One region of the Mesorhizobium sp. WSM4814 genome, then DNA from elsewhere that is predicted to be linked to it. Evidence: predicted binding sites of a transcription regulator. Region 1 holds the regulator's gene; each other region holds the start of a gene.
What was found. The regulator PhoB, encoded in region 1, activates phosphate uptake and scavenging genes when phosphate is short. The targets are predictions, from matches to a motif close to TGTCATNNANCTGTCAT.
Positions count from the first base shown of each region.

Region 1 (10,714 bases):
TTTCGAGGCTCGGAATAAATAATGACAGCCCCCTCCGCTTCTGCCAGTATTTGTCGGACATTACCGACGGCTTCCGATTCATGAGCGGCCGCGGCGATGAGGAGGAAACAAAAATGTCGGTGGGAATCCGTCATGACGATCTGCGCCGGCGCAACCGGGCGATGGTGATTTCGGCCGTGCGCCGGGCAGGCCAGCCGTCGCGGACCGAGATCGCCGCGACCACCGGCCTCAGCCATTCGACCATATCGGCGATCTCTGCCGACCTGATCCAGGAAGGCATCCTGGCCGAGAGCAAGGCGAGCGAGACGGTTTCGCTGAAACGCGGCCGGCCGCAGGTCGGCCTCAGCCTCAATCCGCAAGCCGCTGCGGTGTTGGCCGTCGTGTTGTCGCTGAATTTCCTGTCGGTCGCCGTCATCGATTATGCCGGACAAGTGGTCGCCGAGGACCAGCGCCGGCTGGACACGCTGACCATGTCGCGTGACGCGCTGATCGGCGAATGTGTCGCCATCGTCCGGCGCCGGCTCGAAGATCCCGACCTCGATGTCCAAAGCGTCGCCCGCATCGCGCTGGCGATCCAGGGCATCACCGATTCCCATGCGCGCGCCATGTTGTGGTCGCCGATCACGCCGCAGACGAACATCGCCTTCGCCGACATTCTGGAACGCGAGTTCGGCATCCCGGCCATCATGGAGAACGACTGCAACATGATGGCCGTGGCGCTGCGCTGGCGCCACCCGGATCGCTACCGCGATGACTTCATCGCCATCCTGCTCTCGCACGGCATCGGCATGGGGCTGGTGCTGAAGGGCGAGCTGTTCACCGGCACCCACTCCTCAGGCGGCGAATTCGGCCACATGATCCATCGGCCGGGTGGCGCGCTTTGCCGCTGCGGGCGGCGCGGTTGCGTCGAGGCTTATGCCGGCAACTACGCCATCTGGCGCAACGCAAGGCTGTTGAGCGAGAATGCCGAGCCGGTCGCCGATGTCAGCGACGCCGAGATGCGGGCACTGGCGGCCCGGGCGCGCGAGACGGACGGACCGGAGCGCGAAGCCTACCGCAAGGCCGGCGAGGCGCTCGGCTTCGGGCTCGGCAGCCTGTTCGCGCTGATCGATCCGGCGCCCGTGGCCATGGTCGGCGCCAGCGCTGCCGCCTTCGACCTGATCGAGCCGGCGCTGCGCGAGGCCATCGCCCAGACCGCCGGCGGCCAGCATTCGGGTTCGATTTCCTTCGACACCGAGCCGAACGAGTTGCCGCTGATCCGCGAAGGCTGCGCCATGCGGGCGCTAAGCTTCGTCGACCAGGAGATTTTCGCGCCGAGCATCCAGGCACGAGCCGGCTCGGTCGGAAAGAACGTGGCTTGAAGGATTCCCGGGTCGCGACTTGGGGTGTGTTGAGATTCAGGTCAGGCCGAGTCGAGAATGGTGGGTTCCGAGATCCGGAGCGGAGCGTACTTTGGGGTACGCCGGAAGCGCAGGTATCAGCTAGTCTTCCCTGATCGCATAGCCGGCGCCACGGATGGTGCGGATGACATCGGGCATGCGACCATTGTTGACCGCCTTGCGCAACCGGCCGACATGGACGTCCACCGTGCGCTCGTCGATGTAGATCGTCTCGCCCCAGACATTGTCGAGCAACTGGCTGCGCGAGAAGACCCGGCCCGGGTGCCGCATCATGAATTCGAGCAGCCGGAATTCGGTCGGCCCGAGCCGGATCTCGCTCTTCTTGCGATAGACCCGGTGCGATTCACGATCGAGCATGATGTCGCCGACCTTGAGCACGCTGGACAGCACTTCCGGCTTGGCGCGGCGCAGCAGCGCCTTGACCCTGGCCATGAATTCCGGTGTCGAGAACGGCTTGACCAGATAGTCGTCGGCTCCGGTCGAAAGGCCGCGCACCCGGTCGCTCTCCTCGCCGCGCGCGGTCAGCATGATGATCGGCAGCCGCTCGGTTTCGGGGCGCACCCGAAGCCGCCGGCAAAGCTCGATGCCGGAAACCGCCGGCACCATCCAGTCGAGCACCAAAAGATCGGGCACGTTTTCCTGCAGCCGGATTTCGGCCTCGTCGCCGCGCGTCACCACCTCGACCTGATAGCCTTCGGATTCAAGATTGTAACGGAGGAGGACGCCCAACGGCTCTTCATCCTCCACCACCATGATGCGCGGCGCGATCATCGGCCGGTCACTCCTGTCATGTCGCCGGCGCCGACATCGTCGTTTCGTCGAGCTTCGGGCGGTCCGCCGGCAATTGCTGCCCGGTCACGACAAAGTAGGCGTTTTCGGCGATGTTGGTGACGTGATCGCCGATACGCTCGAGATTCTTGGCGCAGAACAGAAGGTGCGTGCAGGCGGTGATGTTGCGCGGATCCTCCATCATGTAGGTCAGGAGCTCGCGAAAAACCGCCGTGTATTTCACGTCGATCTTCTGGTCGTCGGCGCGCAGTTCCTTCAACGCGCCGGCATCGCGCGACACATAGTGCTCGACCACCCCGCGCAGCTGCACAAGAACGAGATCCGCCATCGCGTCAATACCGTGCGACAGATTACGCGGCGTCGCGCTCTGCCCGACTGCGCTGACCCGTTTGGCTATGTTCTTGGCCAGATCGCCGATGCGCTCGAGATCGCCAGCCATGCGGATTGCGCCAACCACGGCGCGCAGATCCTGCGCCATCGGCTGCCGCTTGGCGATCAGCGTGATGGCGCTGTCATCGAGTTCGCGCTGCCGCGCATCCATGATGGCGTCGTCCGAGACGACGCGCTGCGCCATCGCATTGTCCGACGCAAGCAGCGCGCGGATCGAGGCCGCTACCATTGCGGCGGCGAGCTCGTCCATGTCGCGGATCAGCCGGTCGATGTGCTCCAGTTCCTCGTCGAAAGATGCGACGGTGTGTTCACCCATGGTGCTGTCCTCGTGTTCGAAATTCGCCGGACCGCTCAGCCGAACCGGCCGGTGATGTAGTCCTGGGTGCGCTTGTCGTCGGGGTTGGTGAACATCTTGTCGGTCGCGCCCTCCTCGACCAGATAGCCGAGATGGAACATCGCCGTGCGTTGCGACACGCGCGCCGCCTGCTGCATCGAATGGGTGACGATGACGATCGTATAGTTCTGGCGCAGTTCGTCGATCAGTTCCTCGACGCGGGCGGTGGCGATAGGATCGAGCGCCGAACAGGGCTCGTCCATCAGGATCACTTCCGGCGACACGGCGATGGCGCGCGCAATGCACAGGCGCTGCTGCTGTCCGCCGGACAGGCCGGTACCCGACTCGAGCAGGCGATCCTTGACCTCGTTGAACAGGCCGGCCTTCTTCAGGCTCGATTCGACGATGCCGTCCAACTCGGCCTTGCTCCTGGCCAGGCCGTGGATGCGCGGACCGTAGGCGACGTTTTCGTAGATCGACTTCGGAAACGGGTTCGGCTTCTGGAACACCATGCCGACGCGAGCTCGCAGCTCGACGACATCGATTTTCGGGTCGTAGACATCCTCGCCGTCGAGCGTGATCTTGCCGCTCACCCGCGCGATATCGATCGTGTCGTTCATTCGGTTCAGGCAACGCAGGAACGTCGACTTGCCGCAGCCCGATGGGCCGATCAACGCCGTCACCTGATGCTCGCGGACATCGAGATCGACGTCGAACAGTGCTCGCTTCTCGCCGTAGTGAACGGAGACCTTTTCGCCCTTCATCTTGATCGAAGGGGCGTTGGTTGCGCTGCTCAGTTTCTGCTCGACGCCGGCTTCCGTCATGATGTTCATATCCTCTACTCCTTACCAGCGCCGCTCGAAGCGCCTGCGCAGTATCACCGCGATGGCATTCATGATGACCAAAAACACCAGCAAAATCAAAATCGCCGCCGAAGTCTTCTGCTGGAACCCCGCTTCCGGGAAATCCGCCCACATGAAAATCTGCACCGGCAGGATCGTCGCGGGATCGGTGAAGCCGCCGGGAATGTCGACGATGAAGGCGACCATGCCGATCATCAGCAACGGCGCGGTTTCGCCCAGCGCATGCGCCATTCCGAGGATGGTGCCGGTCATGATGCCCGGCATCGCCAGTGGCAGGACGTGATGGAATACGGTCTGGACCTTGGACGCTCCGATGCCAAGCGCCGCCTCGCGGATCGACGGCGGCACGGCGCGCAGCGAAGCGCGCGAGGCGATAATGATGATCGGCAAGGTCATCAGCGCCAGCACCATGCCGCCGACCACCGGGGCTGAGCGCGGCATGCCGAAGAAATTCAGGAATACGGCAAGTCCAAGCAGGCCGAAGACGATCGAAGGCACCGCCGCCAGATTGTTGATATTCACTTCGATCATCGTCGTCAGCCGGTTCTTGGGCGCAAATTCCTCAAGATAGATCGCCGCTGAAACGCCGATCGGGAAGGCGATGGCGAGGGTTACGATCATGGTCAGGAACGATCCGACGACCGCGCCCCAGACACCGGCCAATTCCGGCTCGCGGCTTGCGCCGGTGAAGAAGAAGATCGAGTTGAACCGGCTTTCGATCAGGCCGGCGCTCTTCAGCGTGTCGAGCCAGACGATCACCTTGTCCGAAATCTTTCGCGATGCTTCCGGCGTCTCGATGACGCGCAGGAATGCCTGGCCGCTCGCGGCGGGCGCCGTGCTGTCCAGCGCCTCGATCACCGTGCCTTTTGCGATCACCGTGCCGTTGGCCGCAGGCGACAGCGAGGTCAGCTTGACCGTGCCGCCATTGAACGCGACCAGCAGCGACGACGCGCCGCTCGTCAGCGTAAACATGCCGTTTTCGCCCTCGGTCGCACCATGGCCGCGCGCCAGCGCCAGCATGGCATCGTCGCCGAAGGTCAGATCGATGTCGCCGCTGGTTCCCGAAGGCGTGACGCTTGTCGAAAGCGCTTCGTCCGAACCGACATCGGCAAGCAAACCCTTGAGATAGAGGTCGGCAAAATCGTCAAGTGGAACCGCATAGTCCACCGTTCCTCCGAGCATCCCCGGATCAGCCGCAATATCCTTGCGCAGGAACACGCCTGTGCCGGTGGAAATCAGCCCGCGCAGCAGGCGCTTGTCCTGGCGGCTCGTCACATCCGGAAATTTTGCCGTAAGCGCTTCCTGAGCGATGGCGTCGTAGTTCACTTCATCGAGTTTCGCCGGGTCGACCTTGGCCGCTGAAAGATCGATCGGCAGCGTCACATAGTTCTGCCGCAGCGCCGGAATCGCCTGCGTGACGATCGTCGACAGGAGCAGCACAAGGAACAAGCCGGCCAACACGACAGCTGCGGCGCCGAGCCATTTGAACCACGTTTCCGTGCGGTAGCGGCCCTTCAGCCGCGCCTTCGCGGCATCGTCGGTATGAATGCTGACCGGCCGTCCGACGGCGCCGAATGACGAGATCGCATCAGTCATATTGCTCTCGGTATTTCTGGACGACGCGCAAAGCGACGATGTTGAGGGTAAGCGTGATGCAGAACAGCACCAGGCCGAGTGCGAAGGCTGCAAGCGTCTTGGCGCTGTCGAACTCCTGGTCGCCCACCAGCAGCGTCACGATCTGCACGGTCACGGTGGTGACCGCTTCGAGCGGATTTGCCGTGAGGTTTGCCGCCAGCCCCGCCGCCATGACCACGATCATCGTTTCGCCGATTGCGCGGCTGACGGCAAGCAGCATCGCCGAAACGATGCCCGGAAGGGCAGCGGGAAGGACCACCTTGCGGATGGTTTCCGACTTGGTCGCGCCGAGGCCGGCAGAACCGTCTCTCAGGGATTGCGGAACGGCGTTGATCACATCGTCGGAAAGCGAGGAAACGAAGGGAATGATCATGATACCCATGACCACGCCTGCGGCGAGCGCGGATTCAGATGCGACGTTGAGGCCCAGGCTTTCGCCGATACCGCGGAAGTAGGGCGCAACCGTCAGCGCGGCGAAGAAGCCGTAGACGACGGTCGGAATGCCGGCGAGGATTTCCAGAACCGGCTTTGCGACCGCGCGGACGCTTTTGGAGGCGTAATCCGAAAGATAGATCGCAGCCATCAGCCCGATAGGCGCAGCCACCAGCATGGCGATGAAGGTGATGAGCAACGTGCCGGCAAAGAGCGGCACCATGCCAAAAATGTCCTCGTTGACCGCCCCGGCCTCGGCTCCCGCGCCAGTGAAGGCGCTCTGCGGCGACCAATGCGTGCCGAACAGGAACTTGTAGAACGGCACCTGTTGGAAGAACCGCAGCGACTCGAAGATAAGCGACAGGACGATGCCGATCGTCGTCAGGATCGCGACCACCGAACAGGCGATCAAGAATGCGCGAAGAACGCGCTCGACCACGTGGCGCGCCCGGTAGGCCTGTGCGATGCGTGAATAGGCCCAGTAAAATCCGGACGCGGAAAGCACGAGTGCGACGGTCCAGATGATCCAGGTGCTGGTCGCATGGACCGATTTGTAGAGGGCGGCGGCCGCCTCTTTCGTGGGGTCGGCGAAGCCGACAAGTCCGCCAAAGGCCATCGCGCGAGCGTCGCGGATGAAAGCTTCGACCTGCGGGACGCCCATTCCCGACAACTCGGAGGCGAAGCGGTCGGCAATGATCGACGATTCAATTCCCGGCGTCACCAGCGACCACAACACGATCGCAAGCAGCGCGGGACCGGCAGCAAAAAGCGCCAGAAACATGCCATGCTGGCCAGGCAGCGAATGCAGTCGCGCGACGTCGCCATTGACGCTGGCAATAGCGCGGGTCCGGCCGAGCCAATAGGCAGCAGCGGCCAGAACCACCAGAAGAACAACGAGATAACCGACCATGATTCGGGACGTCCCCTCGACCGCCGGTCATTCACCGGCTCAAAGCACGGGACCTAAGATCCCGCGCTTTGTGCTTTAGGATATGAGGGGTCAGAGCGGTAGGCTCGGACCCCGAAACATCAGGAGCCCATGCCCTTCAGCGCCTTGGCGTTTTCGGCCGACTTGGCGCGCTCGGCGTCCGGCAGCGGGATCAGGCCCTTGTCGGCCAGATAACCATCAGGACCCCATGCAGCATCCGAGGTGTACTCGGCGATGAACTCCTGCATGCCGGGGATGACACCGACATGCTCTTTTTTGGCATAGACAAAGAGCGAGCGGGAAACGCCGTAATCGCCGGATGCGATGTTCTCGAAAGTCGGCTCGACGCCGTCGACCTTGTGGCCCTGCAGCTTGTCGGCGTTCTGGTCAAGGAACGAGAAGCCAAAGACGCCGAAGGCATTGGGGTTGGCTTCCAGCTTCTGGACGATCAGATTGTCGTTTTCGCCGGCCTCGACAAAGGCGCCGTCTTCGCGGATCTCGCCGCAGCCCTTTTCGTTAGCCGCCTTCACTTCTTCCTGGCAGGCCGCATCCATGACGAGTTCGACGAACGCATCGCGCGTGCCGGATGTCGGCGGCGGGCCAAGCACCTCGATTTTTGTCGCGGGAAGCGATGCATCGACATCCGACCAGTTCTTGTAGGGGTTGGGGACGACCTTGCCGTCAACAGCGACGTTCTTGGCGAGCGCCTTGAAAACCTGTTCCTTGGTCAGATCGACGACAGTCCCTGCCTTCGAGTTGGCCAGAACGATGCCGTCGAAGCCGACCTTGATCTCGACCGGCGTCACGCCGTTTGCCTTGCAGGTCTTAAGCTCGCTGTCCTTGATGGCGCGCGAGGCATTGGTGAAGTCGGCGGTGTTTTCGCCGACGCCCTGGCAAAACAGCTTCATGCCGCCGCCGGTGCCAGTCGACTCGACGACCGGGGTCTTGATCTTTCCGCTCTGGCCGAGCTTTTCAGCGACAGCCGTCGTGAAGGGGAACACTGTGGACGAACCAACGATTTGAATCTGGTCGCGCGCGGCGGCATAACCAGCCGACGCGGCGAGCGCAAGCGCCGCGGCCGACGCCGTAAGGAGGAATTTCTTCATGTGGCCTGCTCCTGTTCGGAAAAATGGTCTCTCGGCGCCATTCCTTCGGCGCCCGCTGAGGCCATAGCCCCCGATTATTACAGTCACATGACAGTTTGATGTCAGCCCGGTAACCGCCGCACAGCCCTGTCAAAAGGAAGGGCCGCGGGTCTCGCCGGTACAGCCGTGGTTTGCCGCTGGAATCAGCAGCTTGCGCGAATTGCGGCCGGCCTTTGCCTGGACGGGCGAACAATTGGCGCCGAAAAAGAAAATCCGGGCGGGAGCGCGTTGCATGCGGCCAAGGAGGTCATGGCCGTGCCATCGCCGAAGCAGGTCCGTTGGGGTAAATCTGACCCTGCTTCTTGCCGGCGGTCGCTGCTCCCGCCCGTAACTGGAGGAGCGGAACTCGAATGCGCTTATTGTTCCAACCGGACGCATGCTTTGGTATGGTGCGATCGCACCATAGTCTTGTCGCAACGCGTCGCCGAATCGGCTGGACCCGACAGGCTGACGTGGCTATCCCGCGCGTGGATTTCCCCGTCCGCGGACCTTTTCGAGCAAGACGCCGCCTGGGGCTAATGGGCTTAGGGCTGATGGGCTTGGGCAGGCAATCGTCCATGCCGCCCCCAATCGCGCCAAAGTCGCGCCAGGGACGCTGCGGCACTTTGATTTTTGCGCATGATCCCCAGCGAAATCGATTCCGATTCTCCGGGTCATGCGCTAGCCTTGCCCGCAGTGTATTCCGACGGTTGTCGGTAGAACCGAAGCCGCGTTATAGATCCCGCAAGGGTGTTGCCGATGTTGCGACGGATCCTGCCTTTTTTCGTGTGCCCGATGCTGCTGCTAGGGGGCGGCTGCTCGCGCAGCTACGACGGTACCGTCGTCATTCCAAGGCCGCTCGATGTCCGGCGGTTCTGGGACCGGCCGCAGCAGCAGGCGCAAGCCGAACAGCCGCAGTTGCTGCAGACCGATGTCTTTCCTGCGGCGCCCGAAACGCCGGAAACAGCGGCGGCCCGCAAAATCGGCACCTCCGCGGCGCCGAGGAGGAAAATCGCCAGGATTGCCAAACAGCCGCCGATGCCGTCATCCGAGCCGGCGAAACCGCTCACCTGCAGGAACGTCAGCCAACCCGGAAAACGGGTCCGCATGGTCTGCGAATAGCCAGCCGGCATTCAAGCGCTGGCAGCTAAAAGATGCGCGCCCCGAAAAACGTTGCTGCGCAGCTGCCGCAGCGGTTCGGTCCGCGCAGGCCGAGTGCATGAGCCGACTGGTGGGTTTCGGGCTGCCTGATCGGCGTTGCCGGCAGCCGCGTTGAACCTTATCCGGCCTTCGACGTTAAACAGCCATTGCAACGCCGCGCGTCGCTTTGGACGCACAAAGCATGCTGTGGCGTTCGCATGGTCCTTTCCGAACCGAAGGGCAGCGGAGCAGAGATCGATCCCGATCCCTTGGCGCTGGATGGTCAAAGGAGACCGAACACATGTCGATTCACTTCAATGTCTCGGAACTCACCAAAAATCTGTTTCAATCGCCCAGAAACCTGTTTCACCCACTGACACTGGACCATGAGCGCGCGCCGAGACCCCTCAGCCCTGAGCAAAGTCTTTTGCTGGAATGCTACCTGGCCGGTCAGATTCCGGAATCGGCCTGGAGCGACTACGTCTTCGAGACGCCGGAATTGGCACGCCATGTCGATGCGAGACGCGGGCAACACTGATATCTGGTGAACCGGTCCGATCGCTCGAGGTGACGCCACCGAACGACGCTTGGCTGAATCGGCGGCCCGATCAGCGTGCCGTTGCGCTTGAAGCTGAGGGCGCCCGACGACAATAGCCCTCGAGACAAAAAGGCCGGCACATGGCCGACCTTTCCTTCCACCTCGACCGCGCCAGTACATCCGTGGTCACGGGTTGGAGGTGAATTGCCGACCAGTAGATAGGGATTTGGTTAACGATTCCTTAACTGACGGGAACCGCTCGTCGACGCGTCGTGGCCAATCTGATTTGCGTCTTCGTGATCAGTGCAGAAAGTCGTCTTTAAATGCGGCACATATTATTAATCGTTGTACACCAACGTGTTAGCGTATGAGGCATATCGAAGATGCATGTCGCGCAAAAGCATGCCCTCGGGCCTGACCCGAGGCTGCGCAGCGTTTTTGCGATAACGACATGCATAAAAACAAGAACTTAAAGCGCGTCGCATTGGATCCGTTCAGCCGAAACGCGCTTTAGCCTATTCTGGAAGTCGACTTATGGCCGTGCTTGGCGCTCTCCCTCCTGGCGTTCGCTGTCGACCAATTCGCGAAGCAGATTGGCAAGGAGTGGTCGACTGCCTGTGCCGGGGGTTTCCGAAGCGTGACCGGAGTTACTGGATACAGGCGCTAACCCGTTTGGCGCAGCGGCCTCCCGTCGCCGAGTTCCCACAATACGGCTTGGCCTTGGAGAAGGCCGATCGGATCGTCGGCGTTGTGCTGACCCTGTATACCCGTTATCCCGGGCAGGAAGGCGACGAAGTCCGCTGCAACCTTTCAAGCTGGTCCGTCGACGCAGAATTCCGTCCCTATGGCGCCAAATTGGTCACGACGATCCTCAAGCGAAGGGACGTGACCTACACCAATATTTCGCCGGCGCCCGCAACGTTAAAAGCCAACTGGGCGCTCGGTTTTCGGCCCTTCACCACCGGACAATTTGCCTTCTTGCCGGCTTTTAGTTCGGCGCAGCGGTCATGTCGCGTGCTTGAAGCTCGTCCCGATCTTGCGGAAATGGCGATGCTGTCCGACAGCGAGAGATACATACTCTCGGAACACTCAGCGCTTGGCTGCCGGTCATTAATTTGCATTTGCGACGGAGCAGCGTTTC
Region 1 covers NZ_JBVVQT010000016.1:6,614-17,327, forward strand. Annotated here, with positions in the region: gene AC0L2V_RS21865 (ROK family protein) at 114-1,361, shown strand; gene phoB (phosphate regulon transcriptional regulator PhoB) at 1,482-2,171, opposite strand; gene phoU (phosphate signaling complex protein PhoU) at 2,188-2,895, opposite strand; gene pstB (phosphate ABC transporter ATP-binding protein PstB) at 2,931-3,746, opposite strand; gene pstA (phosphate ABC transporter permease PstA) at 3,759-5,372, opposite strand; gene pstC (phosphate ABC transporter permease subunit PstC) at 5,365-6,753, opposite strand; gene AC0L2V_RS21895 (PstS family phosphate ABC transporter substrate-binding protein) at 6,873-7,877, opposite strand; gene AC0L2V_RS21900 (hypothetical protein) at 8,655-9,017, shown strand; gene AC0L2V_RS21905 (hypothetical protein) at 9,337-9,573, shown strand; gene AC0L2V_RS21910 (hypothetical protein) at 10,108-10,714, shown strand, end outside.

Region 2 (10,714 bases), on a different contig from region 1:
AGGACCACTCAATGTGCCGGGGGATCGCGATGAACTTTTCCAGGTTTTCGAAAATCTGCTGGAAAACGCCTGCAAATACGGACAGTCGGGTGGACGTGTCGTGGTGACGATTGCCCACAGCGATGACGGTCCCGAACCGGGCATCGACGTCACCATCCGGGACTTCGGGCCCGGCATTCCCGAGGAGCACATCCCGCGCATCACCGAACGTTTCTACCGCGTCGACGTCGAAAACAGCCGGACCCAGAAGGGCACCGGCCTAGGCCTGTCCATCGTCAAGCATATCCTGACGCGCCACAACGCCAGACTGTCGATCAAGTCGGAGGTCGGCAACGGCGCAGCTTTCACGGTGCATTTGCCGGCGCACTGACACCTCACTATCTAAGAACGCGCCGGCCCGAGTACCGGAAGACTTTAGGACCGCTGGATGCGTGGATACAGGACTTTAGAGCCTACTCTGTGGCCTAGTGGACGCACGTCGCTCTAACGGTTTCTTTTTTCTGTCATCCGGCTAGCGTATCAGCGGGGATTCGAGGAACGACTCGGACCAGAAGACCCGGGAAGGCATTCCATGCAGTCCGTGCACATCGTCAGCGCCTATGACGAGGAGCTGAAATATCTGTCGAAGCGCATTGCCGCGATGGGCGGGCATGCCGAACGCATGGTCGAACAGGCGATTGCGGCCCTGGTCAACGCCGACCCTGGCCTTGCCCAGAAGGTCATCCGCGACGATGCCGTTCTTGACCAGGGGCAGCGCGAGATCGACGACAAGGCGATCATCATCATCGCCAAGCGCCAGCCGATGGCGACGGATTTGCGCGAGATCGTCGGCGCGATCCGCATCTCGGCGGATCTCGAGCGGGTCGGCGACCTCGGCAAGAATGTCGCCAAGCGCGTGGTTGCCGTCACAGAAGGGCGCCAGCCGACCAGCCTGTTCCGCGGCATTGCGGCCTTAGCCGACCTGGCGTTGACGCAGCTCAAGGAAGTGCTCGACGTCTACGCGTCGCGCTCGGTGGAAAAGATCGGCTTCGTGCGTGACCGCGACGATCAGATCGACGCCGTGTACACCTCGCTGTTTCGCGAGTTGCTGACCTACATGATGGAAGATCCGCGCAACATCACGCCCTGCACGCACCTGCTGTTCTGCGCCAAGAACATCGAGCGGATCGGCGACCACGCCACCAATATCGCCGAAACGATCTACTACATCGTCACCGGCGACCAGATGCCGGCCGAGCGGCCGAAGGGCGACAAGACAGACAAGATTGTGCTTCCCGCAACGCTACCGGCGAAGTGAACGGCTGCCTCTCGAACCCATTGCTGATTTAGGCTAAGCTTTACCGAACGTTCCTGATCCTGACCCGAGGCCACGCCTCCAGGAGGTAGCGATGGAGACCGTTCGGAACCTGACGCCGGCCCCGCCGACATCGGCCATCGTCGCTTCCAGCGTCTATACCGCCGGCCGGCGTGTCGCCGACATTCCGATCGAGGAAGCCGGCGATTGGGCCAAGAAGCCAGGTCATGTCGTCTGGATCGGCCTGCTGGAGCCGGACCGCGACCTGTTGCTTCGTGTCCAGGCGCAATTCCACCTGCACGATCTGGCGATCGAGGACGCCGAGCATCCGCATCAGCGGCCGAAGATCGAGCAATATGGCGATGCGTTGTTCATCGTTGCCCGCACGGCTCAACTGATCGACAGGCGCGTCACCTTCGGCGAGACGCATCTGTTCGTCGGCGCCGGCTACATCGTCAGCGTCAGGCACGGTCCGTCGACTTCTTATGCCGTCGTTCGCCAGCATTGGGAAAGCTGCCCGCATTCGCTAGCCAAAGGCGAGGATTTCGTCCTCTATGCCATTCTCGATTTCATCGTCGACAACTACATGCCGGTGCTCGAGCAGATCGAGGACGAGGTCGAGGCGATCGAGGACAGGGTTCTGCTGAAGCCGATGACCGGCTCCGACATAGAGCGGCTCTATATGCTGCGCCGCGATCTCTTGCGCCTGCGCAACGCCGCGCTGCCGCTGGTGGAAGTCTGCCGCCGGTTGACCAGCGCCGACCTGCCGCAGATCCATGCGGCCATGCACCCACTGTTCCGCGACGTCACCGACCACATCCGCACCGTCCAGGAGAAGATCGACAGCTTGCGGGAGGTGCTCGCATTTGCCTTCGAGGCGAGCCTCCTGGTTGGCCAGAGCCAAGAAACGGCGATCACCAAGAAGCTCGCCTCATGGGCTGCAATCCTGGCGGTGCCGACGGCGCTCGCAGGCATCTACGGCATGAACTTCAACGACATGCCGGAACTTAGGATGGAATATGGCTACCCGGTGGTTCTGGGAGCGATTATTTTGGTCTGCTCGGTTCTCTACTGGCGCTTCCGCAAGAGCGGCTGGCTGTGAAGAGTAGGGCAGTAGGGCAGTAGGGCAGTAGGGCAGTAGGGCAGTAGGGCAGTAGGGCAGTAGGGCAGTAGGGCAGTAGGGAAAGATGGCGCCTCACGAGCGCAGCCTTTTGCAGTTCACCCCATACTGCCGTACTGCCTTACTCCCCTATTCCCCTACCTACTGCGCCGCCGCTCCGAAGCGGGCTGAAACGCAACGCGGGCGTGATACTTGCAATAGGGTCCGGTTTCGGCCGCGTCGTTGCCGCAGAAATGGAACTCCTCCGAAAGCGGATCGCCATTCGGCCATTTGCATGTCCGCTCGGTCAATTCGACGAGCTGCAGATGCCGCGAGATCGGCACGACGACGTTCTCGACCGGACGGACATAATGACGCGTCACCGGTACGGCGTCGAATTGCGCCTGCAGCGCGGTCGCGCCGATCGACGTGGTGATATGCCGCGCAGTGCTCGCGGCCCGCGACACCGATTTCTGCACGGTCGATCCCTGCACGCTCTTCTTCTGGCGTGCCGGCGTGGCAGTCGCACGTCCGCGGCCCGACAGTTTCAGCCGATGCACCTTGCCGATGACAGCATTGCGGCTGACACCCCCAAGCTGTGCGGCGATCTGGCTGGCGCTCAGCCCCTCCGACCACAATTTTCTAAGAAGTTCGACCCGCTCGTCAGTCCAATTCATGAGACCGCGCTCCTGCTGAAATGTGCGGCGATCGGAATCCTTCCACGATCCGGCTTCCGCCGGGCAGACACCACATATATCGGGTGATTAGGTCCGCCGCACGAAATCTAGTTATTTCTCGACCTACAATTACCTTATGCGCTGACTCGGTGACAAGAGTCCGAGGGCCAACACGAATCGGTTTTTTCGGTTTTCCCCAACTTGCCCGGTCGCTGATGAGCCGGCGTCTCGCTGGAAAGCTTGCCGCGCTTCCTTGCGCGACGTTTTCGTTGACTTCATGGCCGAAAAACACGATAAGCCGCACAAGCCGCCGCTTTGGCGGCTTTTTGATTTTCCGGTTCCGGAGACGCATATAATGAGCGGTTCGGCGCTTTTCGAGACCTTTACCCGCGCGCCCCTGGCCTTCGACCATGGGGAAGGCACTTGGCTGGTCACCGACAAGGGCGAGCGATATCTCGATTTTGGCGGCGGCGTTGCCGTGAATTCGCTGGGCCACAGCCATCCGCATCTGGTCTCGGCACTCACCGAGCAGGCGGCCAAGCTCTGGCATGTCTCCAACCTGTACGAGATTCCGGGGCAGAGCCGTCTGGGCGAGCGGCTGGCCGACGCCACCTTCGCCGACAAGGTGTTCTTCACCAATTCCGGCGCCGAGGCGCTGGAATGCGCCATCAAGACGGCGCGGCGCTACCATTTCGTCAAGGGCCATCCCGAGCGCTTTCGCATCGTCACCTTCGAAGGCGCTTTTCATGGCCGCACGCTGGCGACCATCGCCGCCGGCGGCCAGTATAAATATTTGGAAGGTTTCGGCCCTAAGGTCGAAGGTTTCGACCAGGTCGGTTTCGACGACATCGACGCCGTCGAAAAGGCGATCACATCAGAGACCGCCGCGATCCTGATCGAGCCGGTGCAGGGCGAGGGCGGTATTCGCCCGGTGCCGACGCAGTCGCTGAAGCGGCTGAGGCAGCTCTGCGAACAGCATGATCTGCTGCTGATCTTCGACGAGGTCCAGTGCGGCATCGGCCGCACCGGAAAACTGTTCGCGCATGAATGGGCTGGCGTCACGCCCGACATCATGGCGGTCGCCAAGGGCATCGGCGGCGGTTTCCCGGTGGGCGCCTGCCTCGCCACCGACGAGGCCGCCGTCGGCATGACCGCCGGCGTGCACGGCACCACTTTCGGCGGCAATCCGCTGGCGATGGCGGTCGGCAACGCCGTGCTCGACGTGGTGCTGGAAGACGGTTTTCTGGAGGATGTGCAGCGCAAGGCGTTGCTGCTGAAGCAGGGGCTGGCGGGTGTCGCCGACGAATTTCCTGATGTCATCGAAGACATCAGAGGCAGCGGCCTGATGCTCGGCCTGAAATGCGCCGCGCCCAACACCAAGGTGAACATGGCGTTGCGCGACCAGCATCTGCTGGCGGTTCCGGCCGGCGACAACGTTCTTCGCCTGCTGCCGCCGCTCACCGTCACCGACGCCGAGATCCATGAGGCGCTCGACCGCATCCGCGCCGGCGCCCGGGGCCTGTCGGACGCCATCGCCGCGGCTGCGGCGAAATAACAGTCGGAAGACCCAAGATGAGCCTTCGCCATTTCACCGATCTTTCCGCCGTTTCCGAGGGCGATCTGCGCCTTATGCTGGACGATGCCGTCGTGCGAAAGGCAAGGCTGAAGGCCGGCGAGCGGACAAAACCGCTCGAAGGCAAGGTGCTGGCGATGATCTTCGACAAGCCGTCGACGCGCACGCGCGTGTCGTTCGACGTCGGCATGCGCCAGCTCGGCGGCGAGACCATCATGCTGACCGGCGCCGAGATGCAGCTCGGCCGCTCCGAAACCATCGCCGACACGGCCAAGGTGCTGTCGCGCTATGTCGATGCGATCATGATCCGCACCACGTCGCATGACCGGCTGCTGGAGCTGACCGAGAACGCGACCGTCCCCGTCATCAACGGGTTGACCGACGACACCCATCCCTGCCAGCTGATGGCCGACATCATGACCTTCGAGGAGCATCGCGGCCCGGTCGCCGGCAAGACCATCGCCTGGACCGGCGACGGCAACAACGTGCTGCATTCGCTGCTGGAGGCCTCGGCGCGGTTCCGCTTCAACCTCAACGTGGCCGTGCCGGAAGGCAGCGAGCCGGCGCAGAAGCATGTCGACTGGTCGAGGGCGCATGGCGGCAAGTTGAACTTCACCCGCTCGCCCGAGGAGGCCGTCCACGAGGCCGACTGTGTCGTTACCGATTGCTGGGTGTCGATGGGCCAGGAGCACCGTGCTCGCGGCCACAATGTCTTCTCACCCTATCAGGTCAATGCGGCACTGATGGCGAAGGCAAAGCCCGACGCGTTGTTCATGCACTGCCTGCCGGCGCATCGCGGCGAGGAGGTCACCGACGAAGTCATCGACGGCCCGCATTCGGTGGTGTTCGACGAGGCCGAGAACCGGCTCCACGCCCAGAAGGCGGTTTTGGCCTGGTGCCTCGGCGCTTGATCCGGGCTGCTGTGATCCTGGTCACCGTGATCCGGGCCGCCTTGATCCCGGCCGCCTTGATCCGGGAGTGCGTGATGCCTATCTCAGGCGCATCACGCAAATCGAGCGCGTTTCGACGCATGCGCCCCGGAGGGCGGCATCGCCGCGCCCCGGAGCTTTGTCATGTTGGAAACCCGTCAATTGGCTGAACATCAACCCAAACTCGGCGAATTCGGCTACGCCGGCGACGATCATGTCGTGCCCTTCGAGGTCGGCCCGCTCGACGTGCGCGGCCGCACCGTCCAGCTCGGGCCGATGCTCGACGCGATCCTCAGCCGTCATGACTATCCCGAGCCGGTCGCCCGCCTGCTGGCGGAAGCCTGCGTGCTGACGGTGCTGCTCGGCACCTCGCTCAAGTTCGAAGGCAAGTTTATCCTGCAGACCCGCACCGACGGGCCGGTCGACATGCTGGTGGCGGATTTTTCCACGCCGCATGCGCTGCGCGCCTATGCCCGCTTTGACGCCGACCGGCTGGAGGCACTGATTTCTGCCGGCGAGACCTCGCAGCGGACGCTGCTCGGCAGCGGTGTGCTGGCGCTGACTATCGACCAGGGCGCCCACACGCAGCGCTATCAGGGCATCGTCCAACTCGACGGCGAGACGCTGGAGGAGGCCGCCCGCACCTATTTCCGGCAGTCGGAGCAGATCCCGACCGATCTCAGGCTTTCGGTGGCCAAGCTGTTGACGCCCGGCATCGGCGGTGCCCGCGAGCAATGGCGCGCCGGTGGCATCCTGGCACAGTTCCTGCCGCAATCGGCGGAGCGCATGCGCGTGCCCGACCTTCCGGGTGGCGACGGCGATCCGCGCGAGGAGATCCATGATCCGGCCGACAATTCCTGGCAGGAACTGCTGGCGTTGCTTGGCACCATCGAGCCGACGGAACTGATCGACCCGACGATCGGCGCCGAGCGGTTGCTTTACCGGCTGTTCCACGAGCACGGCGTGCGCGTCTTTGGCGGCGTGCCGGTAGCCGACCAGTGCTCATGCTCCAGGGAGAAGATCCGCGGCATTCTCGGAGGCTTCTCCGCCGACGAGATCAGGGACAGCACCGAGGATGGCGGCATTCACGTCGCCTGCGAATTCTGCTCGAAGCAATATGACTTCGACCCGGCGGAATTTGCTGCGGCTCAATAGCCGGCGTCAGTGCTGCCTCGGTGCCTTCGCAGAGCTTGGTTTCTCGCCCCTCGCCCTGGGGCGAGAAGCCCAAGTGAGCCTCAGTTCACTGTCCGCCGCGTGCCCGGCAGGTCGAGCGAAAAGGCGGGGATGGCGACGTCGAACGTCTCACCCCGCTTATTGCGCATCGTGTAGTGGCCGACCATGATGCCGGATGGCGTCGAGAGTGGGCAGCCAGACGTATACTGATAACTATCGCCGGGATTGAGTTCAGGCTGGTCGCCGACAACGCCGGCGCCGCGCACCTCTTCGACCCGGCCGGTGCCGTCGGTGATCTGCCAGTAGCGCGACAGAAGCTGCACGAATTCATCCGACTGGTTGTCGATGGTCACCTGGTAGCCCCAGACATAGCGGTTCTCCGACGGGTCGGAGCGGTCTTCCAGATAGAACGGCCTGACCTGCACTTCGATGTCGCGCGTGACGGCGCTGTACATAAATCACTCCACACTATGCAGACGGAACATTCGACCCTCTCCGCAGTTCGGTCAACGGGGTGCGTCCCCTCGGTGTCTGCCATCGTTGCCCGAATTTGTTAAGCGCAGGTGCCGAACAACAATGTCATTTAAGTGACACGTGACAATGATGGTGTGCAGGGCCGGGGATGGTGTGCAGGGCCGGGCGACTCAGCATTCTGTCGAACTGTTGAAAACGGCTTTCATGCGGCCGGTTTTTTCTGGAGCGACCAGATATTGATGGAATTGACAGTCACAGCCGCCTTGCTTTCCATAGCTCTGCTTGTTGTCAATCTCGCCAGCATCCTGCTCGCTTCGTTGAAGCTGAAGCGGCCTGGCAGGATCACGCCGCCAGCCGTCGAGGCGCCGCCGGTGTCGATCGTCGTGCCGTCGCGCGGCGTCGAGCCGTTTACCGAGGAGACGCTCGAGCGCGCCTTCTCGCTCGACTGGCCGCACTATGAGCTCATTTTCTGCGTCGCCCATGCCGACGACCCGGTGGTCGGGCCGATCACCGATGCGATAGCCCGCTTTCCGGCCGTGCCGGCCCGGCTGCTGGTCGGCGACGACCGCATCAGCGGCAATCCAAAACTCAACAATTGCGTGAAGGCCTGGGAGGCCGCGCGCCACCACTGGGTCATCCTTGCCGATTCCAACGTCCTAATGCCGAGGGACTATGTCCAGCATCTGATGACGGCATGGCGGCAGGACACCGGCCTCGTCTGCTCGACGCCGATCGGCTCGCGGCCGGACGGGTTCTGGGCGGAGGTCGAATGCGCTTTCCTCAACACGCTGCAGGCGCGCTGGCAATATACCGGCGAGGCGCTCGGCCTCGGTTTCGCCCAGGGCAAGAGCATGCTGTGGAACAAGCCATTGCTCGACGCCAATGGCGGCATCCGTGCGCTTGCCGCCGAGATTGCCGAGGATGCCGCCGCGACCAAGCTGGTCAACGGGCTCGGACTGCGCGTCAATCTCGTTGCCGCGCCCTTCGAACAGCCGCTCGGCTTGCGCACATTTGGCGAAATCTGGTCGCGCCAGGCCCGCTGGGCACGCCTGCGTCGCGTCACCTTCCCACTGTTTTTCGCGCCCGAGATCCTGATCGGAGCGGCGCCGCCGCTGGTGCTTGCGCTGGTTGCGGCAGCAGGCGCCGGTTTCAGCCTGCCGGCTACCGCCATCGCCGTGCTGATAGTCGCCTATCTGCCGGAATGCGCTCTCGCCTCGGCCAAGGGCTGGCACCTGTCGCTGCGCATGATCCCGGCGATGGTTGCGCGGGACGTGATGCTTCCCGCCATCTGGGTGCGCGGCTGGCTCAGCGGTGCCGTCGACTGGCGCGGCAACACGATGACCATCCAAACCAGCGCCGTTGCGGAATTGGAAGAGACGCCGTCGGGCGCCTGACCGCGCCTGCTTTGCAGATCACAGCGCAGCAGTTCGGCGCGTATCCCTACCTGGCGGCTTTCAAGGCCTGCTCGATGTCTTCGAGCAGGTCGTCAGTGTCCTCCAGTCCGACGGACAGCCTGAGCGTGCCTGGCCCGATGCCAAGTTCGGCCCGCGCCTCGTCGCTCAGATTCTTGTGTGTCGTCGTCGCCGGATGGGTGATCAGGCTCTTGGCGTCACCGAGATTGTTGGAGATCAGCACGACATCGAGCGCGTTCTGGAAGGCGAAGGCCGCCTGCTTGCCTCCCTTGACGTCGAGGCAGATCAGCGTCGACCCGCCCGACATCTGCTTCTTGACGATCGCCGCCTGCGGGTGATCGGCGCGGCCGGGATAGATGACGCGGACAATTTCCGATCGCTCGGCGAGGAAGTCAGCGATCCGGCCGGCACTTTCCGTCTGCTGGCGAACGCGCAGCGGCAGCGTCTCCAGCCCCTTCAGCAGCGTCCAGGCATTGAAGGGCGAGAGGCTGGGACCGGTGTGGCGGAAGTAGTCGTGCAAATTCTCGTCGATCCACTTCTTGTCCGACAGGATGATGCCGCCGAGGCAGCGTCCCTGACCGTCGATGTGCTTGGTCGCCGAATAGACGACGATATGGGCGCCGAGTTGCAACGGCTTCTGCTGCAAGGGCGTGGCAAAGACGTTGTCGACGATCAGCCGCGCGCCGATCGAATCGGCAAGCGAGGCTACGGCTGCGATGTCGACGACCTCCAGCGTTGGATTGGTCGGGCTTTCAAGGAAGAACAACTTGGTGTTGGGCCTGACCGCCTTTTCCCAATTGGCGATGTCGGTGCCGTCGACCAGCGTCGCCTCGATGCCGTATTTCGGCGCCAGCGTCTCGACCACCCAGCGACAGGAGCCGAACAGCGCGCGCGCCGCCACGATGTGGTCGCCGGCCCGGGCACTGCACAGCAACGCCGCCGTCACCGCCGCCATGCCGGATGCGGTGGCGCGGGCATCTTCGGCACCTTCCAGCGCACACATGCGCTTCTCGAACATGTCGACCGTCGGGTTGGCATAGCGCGAATAGATGAAGCCCGGTTCCTCGCCCTTGAAGCGGGCTTCCGCCGCCTGCGCCGTGTCGTAGACATAGCCTTGCGTGAGATACATCGCCTCGGAGGTTTCGCCGAAGCCGGAACGCAGCGTTCCTGCATGCACGAGGGCGGTCTGAGGCTTCCAGTTGCGCGTTTTGCTCGTCATCACCTTGTTCCAAACACAAAAAATGGTCCAAACACAAAAAAACCGGCCGCGAAAGTCGCAACCGGTCGTACGGCCTTTCGGCCCGACGGTCCTTTAGCGACTTGTTTAACGTGGCTGCAAGCCGACCGGCCAAATCACCACGGGATAACGATCCTTTAGACCTGCACCGCGCTTGCGTCAATTGCCGGCATGATTAAGAGGTTTGTACCAGCGGGTTCCACGGCAAGAACCTGCGACAAGACGAGACCACGCCCGGCCTTCGAGCGGAGCCAGACTTTGCGGCAGACAGGCATTCTTCCGGATCAGGATATTTCCGCGCTGTACCAGTCTGGCGCGCTGAAGTCGCCGCGCGCGCTCGACGCCGACCAGGTCCAGCCGGCCAGCCTGGACCTCAGGCTTGGCGACAAGGCCTGGCGGGTGCGCGCCTCCTTCCTGCCCGGCCCCAACCACAGGGTTGCTGAAAAACTCGACCGCCTGAAGCTGCACGAAATCAATCTCACCGATGGTGCGGTGCTGGAGACGGGCTGCGTCTATATCGTGCCGCTGCTCGAGAGCCTGGCGCTTCCGGCAAACATTTCCGCCTCGGCCAACCCAAAAAGCTCGACCGGGCGGCTCGACATCTTCACCCGGGTGATGACCGATCGCGGCCACGAGTTCGACAAGATCGCTGCCGGCTACAACGGCCCGCTCTATCTCGAAGTCAGCCCGCGCACCTTTCCGATCGTCGTCCGCGCCGGCTCGCGGCTGTCGCAGATCCGGTTCCGCACCGGCAATGCGCTTTTGTCGGAAAGCGAGCTGCACGAATTGCACCGTGCCGAGACGCTCGTCGCCACCGAGCCGCCGAACATTTCCGGCGGCGGCATC
Region 2 covers NZ_JBVVQT010000006.1:96,182-106,895, reverse strand. Annotated here, with positions in the region: gene AC0L2V_RS12485 (sensor histidine kinase) at 1-370, shown strand, start outside; gene phoU (phosphate signaling complex protein PhoU) at 572-1,297, shown strand; gene AC0L2V_RS12475 (magnesium and cobalt transport protein CorA) at 1,389-2,396, shown strand; gene AC0L2V_RS12470 (GcrA family cell cycle regulator) at 2,552-3,070, opposite strand; gene AC0L2V_RS12465 (acetylornithine transaminase) at 3,426-4,625, shown strand; gene argF (ornithine carbamoyltransferase) at 4,643-5,554, shown strand; gene AC0L2V_RS12455 (Hsp33 family molecular chaperone) at 5,717-6,727, shown strand; gene apaG (Co2+/Mg2+ efflux protein ApaG) at 6,808-7,200, opposite strand; gene AC0L2V_RS12445 (ceramide glucosyltransferase) at 7,459-8,613, shown strand; gene AC0L2V_RS12440 (O-succinylhomoserine sulfhydrylase) at 8,660-9,850, opposite strand; SAM riboswitch at 9,924-10,001, opposite strand; gene AC0L2V_RS12435 (2'-deoxycytidine 5'-triphosphate deaminase) at 10,127-10,714, shown strand, end outside.
Region 2: the regulator PhoB is predicted to act here: its motif matches at 7,323-7,339, upstream of AC0L2V_RS12445 (ceramide glucosyltransferase).

Region 3 (10,714 bases), on a different contig from region 1:
CGAGCGAAGCTCGGTCGGATGAGGGGTGTTCCAGCTTGGCGCACACCTACGTTCAAATCGGGCGCACAGCGCCAGGATCACCAGCGCCTCATTTCTTCCAACACCCCTCTTCCGTCTCGGCGCTGCGCGCCGATCCACCTTCTCCCACAAGGGGAGAAGGAAGAGGCGCGCTCCTCAATACTTCTCCGGAACATACAGCTCGCGCGGCAGCACCTGGCGCTCGTATTCTGGATTGAAGACGCGATCGGGCAGCGTGATCTCTTCGTGCGGCACTTCCTCATAAGGCATCTGCTTGAGGAGATGATCGATGCAGTTCAGCCGCGCCCGCTTCTTGTCGTTGCCCTCGACGATGAACCAGGGGGCTTCGGGAATGTTGGTGCGGGCGAAGGTCTCTTCCTTGGCCTTGGTATACTGTTCCCAGCGCACGCGCGACTGCAGGTCCATCGGCGACAGCTTCCACTGCTTCATCGGATCATGGATGCGCATCTGAAAGCGCATCTGCTGCTCCTCGTCGGTGATGGAGAACCAGTATTTGACCAAGGTGATGCCGGAGCGGACCAGCATGCGCTCGAACTCCGGCACGTCGCGAAAAAACTCCTCGACCTGGTCCGGCTCGGCGAAGCCCATCACACGTTCGACGCCGGAGCGGTTATACCAGGAGCGGTCGAACAGCACGATCTCGCCGCCTGCCGGCAGATGCGGCACGTAGCGCTGGAAATACCATTGCGATTTCTCGCGCTCGGTCGGCGCCGGAAGTGCGACGACGCGGCAGATGCGCGGATTGAGCCGCTGGGTGATGCGCTTGATGACGCCCCCCTTGCCGGCCGAATCGCGGCCCTCGAAAACCACCACCAGCTTCTTCCTGGTGTAAGCCACCCAGGACTGCAGCTTGATCAATTCGGATTGCAGCGTGATCAGGTCGCGAAAATATTGCAGGCGATCCATCGAGGGCGGATGCGCGTTCTTGTAGATCCTGGCGATTTCCAGCGACAGCGCCGGTTCCGACATCTCCAGCTCGTAGTCCTCGTCGAGCGTGTCGGCGAGTTCCGCTTCCAGCCAGTCCCTGGCGGGAGAATTCTGTTTTGCTTCGGTCATTTATGCTGCTCCGCGTGCACGCCCGCGTCGGCCTCGGCCTGCCGGCCGAGATCGGACACCTTGAGCCGACTTGCATATAGGCCCGCAATGACGGTTTTATTGCAGCCGGCCCGCACGCCGGTAGCCCAACTCCGCGAGATGTGATCGATCAGCCTGCCTGGCACGCACGACAAGCGGCTCGAATTGTCCTACAAATGCCAGGTTTCCCCGAGCAACCTTCAAAGCACCCTTTTCAACGCAATCGCGAGGATCTGACATGGAATACCGCACACTCGGCCGTTCCGGGCTGAAGGTTTCGACGCTGACCATGGGCACCATGACTTTTGGCGGCGCTGGCGCATTTTCGGCGGTCGGCAAGACCGATCTCGACGAGGCACGCCGGATGATCGACCTCTGCATCGATGCCGGCATCAATCTCATCGACACCGCCAATGTCTATTCGAACGGGCTTTCGGAAGAGATCATCGGCGAAGCGCTCGGCGGCAAACGCAAGGGCGATGTGCTGATCGCCTCCAAGGCGCGCATGCGGATCGGCGACGGTCCCAACGATGAGGGCCTGTCGCGCTATCATCTGATCCGCGAGTGCGAGAAGAGCCTGAAGCGCCTCAGGACCGACGTCATCGACATCTATTTCCTGCACGAATGGGACGGCACGACGCCGCTCGAAGAGACCATCGCCGCGCTCGACACGCTCGTCAGCCAGGGCAAGATCCGCTATGTCGGCTGCTCCAACTATTCCGGCTGGCAAGTGATGAAGGCGCTGGGGATCAGCGACCGCCAGCACCAGCCGCGCTTCGTCACCCAGCAGATCCACTACACGCTGGAAGCGCGCGAAGCCGAATACGAACTGCTGCCGATCTCGGTCGACCAGGGGCTTGGCGTGCTGGTATGGAGCCCGCTCGCCGGTGGACTGCTGTCCGGCAAATACCACCGCGACCAGGCCACCGCCCGCCAGATCAGCGGCTGGACCGAACCGCCGATCCGCGACGAGGACCGGCTGTGGCGGATCGTCGACGTGCTTTCCCATATTGGCGAGAACCATGGCGTTTCGGCGGCGCAGGTGGCGCTTGCCTGGCTGCTCGGCCGGCCCGCGGTCAGTTCGCTGGTGATCGGCGGACGGACCGAAGCGCAGTTCAAGGACAATATCGCCGCAGCCGGCCTGGTGCTGACCAGCGATGAGCGCGCACGCCTCGACGCTGTGAGCCGCCCGCCCGTTCTCTACCCCTATTGGCACCAGCAATTCACGGCAAAAGACCGGTTTGGTCCGGCCGATCTGGTTCTTGACCGGGAGGACATCTGACAACGATCCGGATCAGGTCGAAGTCGCCGCGGGCTTAGCCTGAAATAAAACGCCAGATCTCGGGATCAGGCTCGATCTGGCCGCTGAGCACGAAATATTTGTAGAGCACGAGCAAGCAGATCGCCTGCTCGGCCCGCTCGTCGGCGAACTTGCGGCAATAGGCGTTGGCGGCGGCAACGATGCGTTCGGCCTCAGTCGGATGGCGTTCGAGATATTGCACCCGCTCGGCAAGATCCGTGAAATCAGGTTCGAGCGGCACATAGTGAACACCAGCCACGAGTTCGCTTTCGGCGAACCATGTCTCATATGTCGGCGGTGGCATCAGGCACAGCGAATTCGAACTCATGACCCATTTCAAGTTGGTCGCCACATCGTTGCCTTCGAGCGAAATGATGTAGCGACAGCGCCGCTGCTGGTCGATGCTCAGATAAGACTTGCGAAATTCCGGCGCTGCCGTCGGTTTGGGCGTTCCGACATCGCAAAAGGGCAGATCGCGCGCAACCTCCAGAAGCAAGGTCCTTATCGGGTTGTTGAGCTCGCCGCGCCACACTGCAACCGGAAGCTTGTCCGCGAAGGCTACATCGTCGGCGGGCATGTGGAAGTGGCGGAACTTGTTGAGCTTGAACAGCACCCCATTGCTGTTGTCGCCGGCGATCGGCCGATCCTTGACGATCGACGGCATCGCAGGCACGTCGACGACGTCGCCGAATTCGAGATCGATGCGCAAATCGGGATCGAAGTAGCGGGTAAATTCCTTCAGATCGTAGTAATACATGCTCCGGCCTCTCGGTGGCCGGCTGACCGGCACGGCCCCGCCGCTCGGCGCGAAAGCGTCCTGCAATCTGTTGTAGCAGTTGAGACGCGCGCGGACCGATCCGTCCGAAAGCCTGGCCTGATCGAGCAACCCGGCGAGCCTGCGGCGGAACAGCGCCTGCGGTGCGATATCGCGCACGGCATTGCGCGCATAGTAGAATAGCTTCTGTGCGTTTCTTTGAAGGGTGGCCATCGGTCACTTGGTGAAAAATCGGCTTGTGATTTGCCCCCCGGTCCCCCCTACACCATTGTGCCGGCTATCTTGCAAGCCACGGAACCGTGTTCAGCCGGCCTGCCTGGCTGTCCATGGAGCCGATCGCTCTTTGCAGTGTTGTGTTTGTAGCCCAATGCTCCTAGGCAGGGCTAAGAACCTTTGGGATTGTGAAAGGAAGAGATATGGCGCGAGCACCGAATTACGGCCAGGAACGCAAGGAACGCGACCGGCAGAAGGCTGCCAAGAAGGCGGAAAAGCAAGCGGCCAAGGTCGCAGCCAAGGAACGTTCGAAGCCGGAAGACGAGACCACGTCCGATACCGAAACGGAAACCGCAGAGTAAACTGCAGGGCAATCGCTTCATAGTGACGGCGAGAAGGGAACTGGCCGCAACTTTGGCGCGCTTTCTGCAACGTCGGAGATTGGCGAAACCCTTGGTGCAGGCCGCTTTCTCCCGTCCGGTGAGAAATACCCGGTCCACCCTCCGTAGCTGCAGCGCAGCTGCTGCGGAGGACGGGCAGGGCAAGAGGGGCAGCGCAAGCTGAAGCGATTGCCCCTCAGTAAAAGCGCACCCGGCCCGCGAGGCGGATCAGATCAGATTTCGCTGCGTCTTCAGACCGGCGCCTTGTCGCTGACGAAAACGTTCACTTCGCGGGCGGCGGCGATGAAGGCACGCCTTGCGATCATTGCCGGTTTGTCGCCGGCCAGCGCATCATGGCAGGCCTGCAGCGCTTCGCGATGCTTTGGACTGCGCTTGCCGGGCCAGTTGTTGAGGAGGTAGTCGGAAGCCTCGCGGGCCGTGCGCAAGAGCTGAGTGGTTCCCGCCGCGCCCTTGACGGTCACGGGTGTTTCAAATCGGTTGTTTTCCATCGCCGCTCTTACGCCATCGCCGCTCGCGAAGCGAGCGCGAAAGTGGTTGCCACCGCAATCACGCCGCGAAGCTGCTAATCCCCTGGCAGGCAGGCCGCGCCAGTTGTTGTGCAATGATGCCGTCGAGAGGCTGCCGGACAGGACAGACATGCCGCAAGACCCTGCCACCCAAGGCGCCCACAATATCCATTGGCGCCGCAATCTCGCCGTGTGCTTTGCCGGCTCGTTCAGCACGCTTGTCGCCATGACTCTGCTGTTGCCCTTCCTGCCGCTCTACGTCGAGCAGCTGGGCGCCGAGGGCCACGCGGCTGTTGTGCAGTGGTCCGGCATCGCCTATGGCGCGACCTTCTTCGCCGCCGCGCTGGTCGCACCGCTGTGGGGACGGCTTGGCGACCGCTACGGCCGCAAGCTGATGCTGGTGCGCGCCAGTTTCGGCATGGCCGTCTGCATGTCGCTGACCGGCATGGTGGAGACCGTCTGGCAATTGGTGCTGCTACGCCTGCTGATCGGTTTCGCCGGTGGCTATTCCTCGGGCTCGACCATTCTCGTCGCCATGCAGACGCCGAAGGAGCGGTCGGGCTGGGCGCTCGGCGTGCTGTCGGCCGGCATCACCGGCGGCAGCCTCGTCGGTCCCTTGCTCGGTGGCGCGCTGCCGCCCTTGATCGGCATCCGCGCAACCTTCCTGGTCGCCGGCGGCGTCATTTTCCTGGCGTTCCTGGCAACGACTTTTCTCATCAAGGAGAACCCTCGCCCGGCAGCCGACAAATCGGCATCGACTGAGAATCTGAAAGGCGGATGGTCGCAAATCCCGGATAAGCGCCCGGTCGTCGCCATGCTGGTGACCGGCATGCTGCTGAGCTTCGCCACCATGTCGATCGAGCCGATCATCGCGGTCTATGTGCAGCAGATCATCGAGGATCAAAGCCGGGTCACGCTGATGTCCGGCGTGGTCATGTCGGCGGCGGCACTTGGCGCCATCCTGTCGGCCTCGCGTCTCGGCAAGCTCGCCGACCGCGTTGGCCATTGGAACGTCATCATTGCGGCGCTTGCCGTCTCGGCGCTGCTGCTGATCCCGCAGGCTTTCGTCACCCAGGGCTGGCAGCTCGTCGGCCTGCGTTTCCTGATGGGACTGGCGCTTGGCGGCCTCCTGCCCTGCATCACCAGCGTCATCCGCCATAATGTCCCGGACGGCGTCGGCGGCAATGTGCTCGGTCTGTCGATCTCGGCGCAGTATGTCGGACAGGTTGCCGGGCCGCTGCTCGGCGGCTTCGTCGGCGGTCATTTCGGCATGCGCGCGGTGTTTCTCGGCACATCCGTGCTGATGGCGGGCGGAGCGGCGTATAATTGGCTGGTCCAGTCGCGCCGCGCACGCGACATGCTGGTGCAGGCGGGCAAATCCTGACACGGTTTGCGGGCCACTTCACGGAGTCCAAGACATGAGCACAGCCGACCACCCAGCAAGCGGCATCGGCCGCATCCTCGTTTTCGTCGGCGGTCTGTGCGGCGCGGCCGGTGTGGCGCTTTTTGCCGCGGCGGCACATCTGGGCGGCGCTTTCGTCGGCACGGTCGCGTCGTTCCTGCTCACGCATGCACCGGTCTTCCTGGCCGTCGGCCTCGTCGGCGCAAACCGGATCATGCGTACCGCAAGCCTTATTCTTCTCGTCGGGCTTGTCCTGTTCTGCGGCGACCTGCTCGCCCGCGACTTCCTCGGCTCGCGGCTTTTTTCGATGTCGGCGCCGATCGGCGGCACCTTGCTCATTGCCGGTTGGCTGGCGGTTGCGGCCTCGGCGCTGGTGCGCCCGCGCTCCTGAGGCAGCCGGCTTCGGTTTCCGCCAAACGACGGTCAGTCAGACGACGGCCACTCCTGCCGGCGCTCAGGCCGAACCGGCAGGTCGCGATTGCGCGCCGCCGGCTTGGCCAGGCGCCGCCGCTCCGGCCTGTCGATGGCCGGCGAGATGCCCCAATAATTGCGATAGATCTCTTCGAACAGGTGATTGATCGGGTGCATGGCTTGGTTTCCTCTTCGATTTTTAGAATTGAATCGATCCAATCGACAGGCATGAAAAAACGCTGCCGATCAGCTCCGCTTGCGCTCCACGAGAAAACGCAGATCGCGGATCCAAGGGCCGGCGCTGCCGCGACGCGTCCGGGTCACCGCCTTCGAAATCATGCTCCAGTCGTTGCGATAGGTGTCTTCGAACAGGTAATTGACGGGGTGCATGGCTCACTCCTTGCTGATAACTCAATTGGATCGATTCAAAACTAGGCTTGGACCGCGCTGATGTCAAGCAAAATTTGAATCGATCCAACAAAGGTGCTAGATAGCAGGCTGGAGCAGAAAAATGGCATCATCCAGCGAAAGCAATACCAGACCCATCCGGCTGGCCGACATCGCCAAGGCCGCCGGGGTTTCGCACGGCACCGCCTCCAACGTCTTCAGCCGTCCCGAGATCGTGCGCGAGGAAGTCCGCGAACGGGTCAAGGCGGCGGCCGAGGCGATGGGCTATGCCGGTCCCGACCCCAAGGGCCGGCTGCTGCGCGCCGGCAAGGTCAACGCGATCGGCGTCGCCACGACCGAGCCGCTGTCCTATTTCTTCGATGATCCCTTTGCCCGCGCGATGATGGCCGGCATTTCCGAGGCCTGTGACGCCACCGGCGCGGGAATAGCGCTGGTATCGGCCGGCAACCAGGAAAAACTTGCCTGGAACATCCAGAGCGCGCTGGTCGACGGCTTCATCCTGTTCTGCATCGAGGGCGGTTCACGGCTTGTCGAACTGACGCGCGAACGCAAACTCCCCTTTGTCGCGCTTGAGCTCGGCTTCGACGACGACACTGTTTCGGCAATCGGCGTCGACAATGTCGCCGGCGCCCGCCTGGCGGCGCAGCATCTCGCCGAGCTTGGCCATCGGCGCTTTGCCGTGCTGGCGCTGCCCTTCGCCGACGGCAGCACCGGCCTTGTCTCGCCGGAGAAGGTCCGGACGGCCCTCTACACCGGCACGCGCGATCGCCTCGTCGGCTATTTCGAGGCGTTTTCCCGGTATGGCGTCGATACCGCCGGGATACCGGTATACGAGACCGAAAACGACGAAGCCAGCACAAGGGCCGGCCTCGAAACGATCTTCGCCTCGGCAGCGCGGCCGACCGCCATCCTGGCGATGTCGGACCGGATCGCCATGGTCGCGATCGAATGGTTGGCCGCGCGTGGCATTGCGGTTCCCGGCGACGTCTCCGTCGTCGGCTTCGACGGCGTGCCTGACGCGGCACTTTGCGATCCTCCGCTGACCACGGTCGCGCAGCCGATCGCCGAGATCGGCCGCCGTGCGGCGCGAACGATCCTCGATTTCGACGGCACAGTGCGGCGCGAGACGCTTGGCGTCGAGCTTGTCGTCAGGGCATCGTCGGGGCCGCCGCCCAAGACAGCCTGAGCCCGACGCTATCGATTCATGCCTGCTGCCATGGTCCCCACGCCGAAGGACGCATGGATCGGCGGCGCCTGGCTGCGGACCGGCTTGCCGTTGCCGCCAATAGAAGACAGCCATTCGAGATAATAGGCGAGCGCGAACTGCATGGCGATGCCGGCGGCGATCAGCAGGCTGTCATAGGCAAATCCGCCCGGGTTGATCAGCTTCATCACCTGCGCCGCCATGGCGATCAGCGTGCCGGCGATGAAAACCGGCAGCGATCGCTTGCCCAATATGGCGAGCGGATGATCGCGGCTGGTGCGGAACAGGTTGGAGACAGAAGGAAACGCCACGATCAGATAGCTCACCGCCAGGATGTGCAGCAGCCTCGGCAGCGACAGGAAGGTCTTGTCGAAGCCGGTCAGCACCACCGGCAGGTTCAGCCACGACACGTGCCCCCATAGCGGGCTGTGCACCCAGACCAACGCCGTCGCGACATAGGCCGCCGACGCGCCGACCAGCCAGCGATTGACCGGAATGGCGCCGCCGCGCCTGATGTGCAGCATGCTCGCCAGGCCGATGTTGAAGAGGAACTGCCACGACATCGGATTGAGGAACCAGAAGCCGGGCTCAGGGTAATTCGGCGGGGCGATCTGGTAGATCCCGGCAACCAGCCACAGAGTTCCGGACAGGGCGAGCGCCGTGAAAGGCCGGTAGCTGATCGACAGCAGGAAGGTTGGCGCCATCAGCAGCAGCACCGCATAGACCGGCAGGATATTGTTGTAGCCAAGCTGATGGCCAAGCATGACGATGCCGACCAGCACATGTTGCGGGTCCCTGATCAATGGCTCGATGTTGATCAGGGTCAGCATGTCCGGCCGCTTCGCGAACATCGCCGCCGCGCAGAAGATGGCCAGCACCGCCATCGTCGTGACGATGTGGGCGACATAGAGCACTCCGGCGCGGCGCCACAATTTCAGTGTCGCCAGGAGCCGGTCTCCGGACTGGAATTTAGCGCCGTAGGCGAGCGCGACGGACATGCCGGAGATCAGAACGAAGGCCTCGGCGGCATCCGAAAAGCCGAAATTCTTGTAGGTCAGGGTTTCGAAAACCGTGCCCGGGACATGATCGACGAATATGATCAGCAGAGCGAGAGCGCGGAACACATCGATGCGCGTATCGCGCTCCGGGATACGCGGCCCGCGATCCGGTGAAATTGGCATGGTCATCGATAAAAGGCCTCAAAGCTGGTTGTTCATGCCGCGATCGATGCGACCGCCGGACGCACCGCTTCGATTCCTCCCGCAGGAGCGTATCGGCAAACAAACGGACTGAAATGCGCCCGGTTCAATCAACTTTGAAGGAGCTCGAAAATATTCCGTTTTGAAGCCGGCAAATGAATAAAAACCACACGAAATCAAAAGGATGCAATATGGCCGAAAAAACTCCGGAAGACGGCTTTTTGCGGCGCGAGCTGCCGTTTTTCTATCGACTTTACCGGCCCGTGGATGCAAGCGGCGAATGCCTTTTCCTGCTGCACGGATCCGGCGTCGACGAGACGATGCTGGTGGCGCTGGCGCGGCAAACCGCACCGCGAGCCGTGCTGGTGACGGTGCGTGGCCGTATCGCCCAGGAGGACGGTTTCCGCTGGTTCGCGCGGATCACGCCGACGCGCTTCGAACAGGACAGTATCCGCACCGAGGCCGACGCTTTCGCCGGCTTCATCACCGAGGCCGCGAAGCGCCACGGTCTCGATCTCGCCCGGACGAGTTTCCTCGGCTATTCAAACGGCGCCAATCTGGTTTCGAGCGTGATGCTTTTGCATTCCGGCCACATCGAACGGGCAGCGTTGCTGCGCCCGATGCCGGTGCTCGACGACGTGCCCCCGGCCGATCTGTCCAAAGCGCGCGTGCTGATCATCGCCGGCGCAGATGACCTGACCTACGCGCCCTTCGCGCCGGCGTTGGTCGCATTGTTCGAATCGCATGGCGCCGCGGTCGAGGCCCACACCATCGGCTCCGGCCATGAAATCGGCGACCGGGATGCTGAAATCGTCAGGCAGTGGCTGGCGGGCCCGGCAGCCGCCATCGCGCAGGCGAATTGATGAGTCCGTCGCCCTATGCCCGCCCCATCCGGTTCCAGGCATCCAGCCCGGCGATCTTGTAGGCTTCGGCCAGCGTCGGATAGTTGAAGGTGTTGTTGACGAAGAAATCGACGGTGCCACCGAGATTGATCACCGCCTGGCCGATATGGATCAGTTCGGTTGCGCCCTCGCCGACGATATGCGCGCCGAGCAACCGGCGTGTTTCGATCGAGAACAGAAGCTTCAGGAAGCCGGTGTTGACGCCCATAATATGGCCGCGCGAGGTTTCGCGGAAGCGCGCCACGCCGACCTCATAGGCGCCGCCGCCCTCGCGCACCTGCTCCTCGGACTGGCCGACGGTCGAGATTTCCGGCACGGCGTAGATGCCGTAGGGAAAGGTTTCCGGCGGCGGTGGCAACGGCACGCCGAAGGCATGGCAGGCGGCCACCCTGCCCTGCTCCATCGAGGTCGAGGCGAGGCTCGGAAAGCCGATGACGTCACCGGCGGCATAGATGTTCGGCGCACTGGTCCGGAAGCTCTGCGGGTCGACCTTGATGCGGCCCCGGGAGTCGGCCTCGATGCCGACCACATCGAGGCCGAGCGCGCCGACATTGCCGGTGCGCCCCGCCGCATAAAGCACCATCTCCGAGCGTATGCTGCGGCCGTCGGCAAGCGTCACCTCGGCATAGTCTGGTTTCGAGGCGATCTCCTTGATCGCACTGCCGAGCCGGATCGTCATGCCGCGGTCGCGCATCTGATGGATGAAATCGTCGACGATCTCACGGTCGACGAAATCGAGGATGCTGTCGCGCGGCTCGACCAGCGTCACCGGCACGTCGAGCGCCGAAAAGATCGTCGCGTATTCGACGCCGATGACGCCGGCGCCGATCACCGTTAGCGTCCGCGGCAGGCGCTCGAGTTCCAGCATTTCGTCGCTGTC
Region 3 covers NZ_JBVVQT010000002.1:129,413-140,126, reverse strand. Annotated here, with positions in the region: gene ppk2 (polyphosphate kinase 2) at 175-1,095, opposite strand; gene AC0L2V_RS03915 (aldo/keto reductase) at 1,352-2,395, shown strand; gene AC0L2V_RS03910 (glycosyl transferase family 90) at 2,430-3,401, opposite strand; gene AC0L2V_RS03905 (hypothetical protein) at 3,605-3,763, shown strand; gene AC0L2V_RS03900 (DUF982 domain-containing protein) at 4,033-4,290, opposite strand; gene AC0L2V_RS03895 (multidrug efflux MFS transporter) at 4,439-5,692, shown strand; gene AC0L2V_RS03890 (DUF423 domain-containing protein) at 5,727-6,101, shown strand; gene AC0L2V_RS03885 (hypothetical protein) at 6,134-6,298, opposite strand; gene AC0L2V_RS03880 (hypothetical protein) at 6,368-6,511, opposite strand; gene AC0L2V_RS03875 (LacI family DNA-binding transcriptional regulator) at 6,633-7,715, shown strand; gene AC0L2V_RS03870 (OpgC family protein) at 7,724-8,920, opposite strand; gene AC0L2V_RS03865 (alpha/beta hydrolase) at 9,124-9,795, shown strand; gene sthA (Si-specific NAD(P)(+) transhydrogenase) at 9,809-10,714, opposite strand, start outside.
Region 3: the regulator PhoB is predicted to act here: its motif matches at 1,183-1,199, upstream of ppk2 (polyphosphate kinase 2).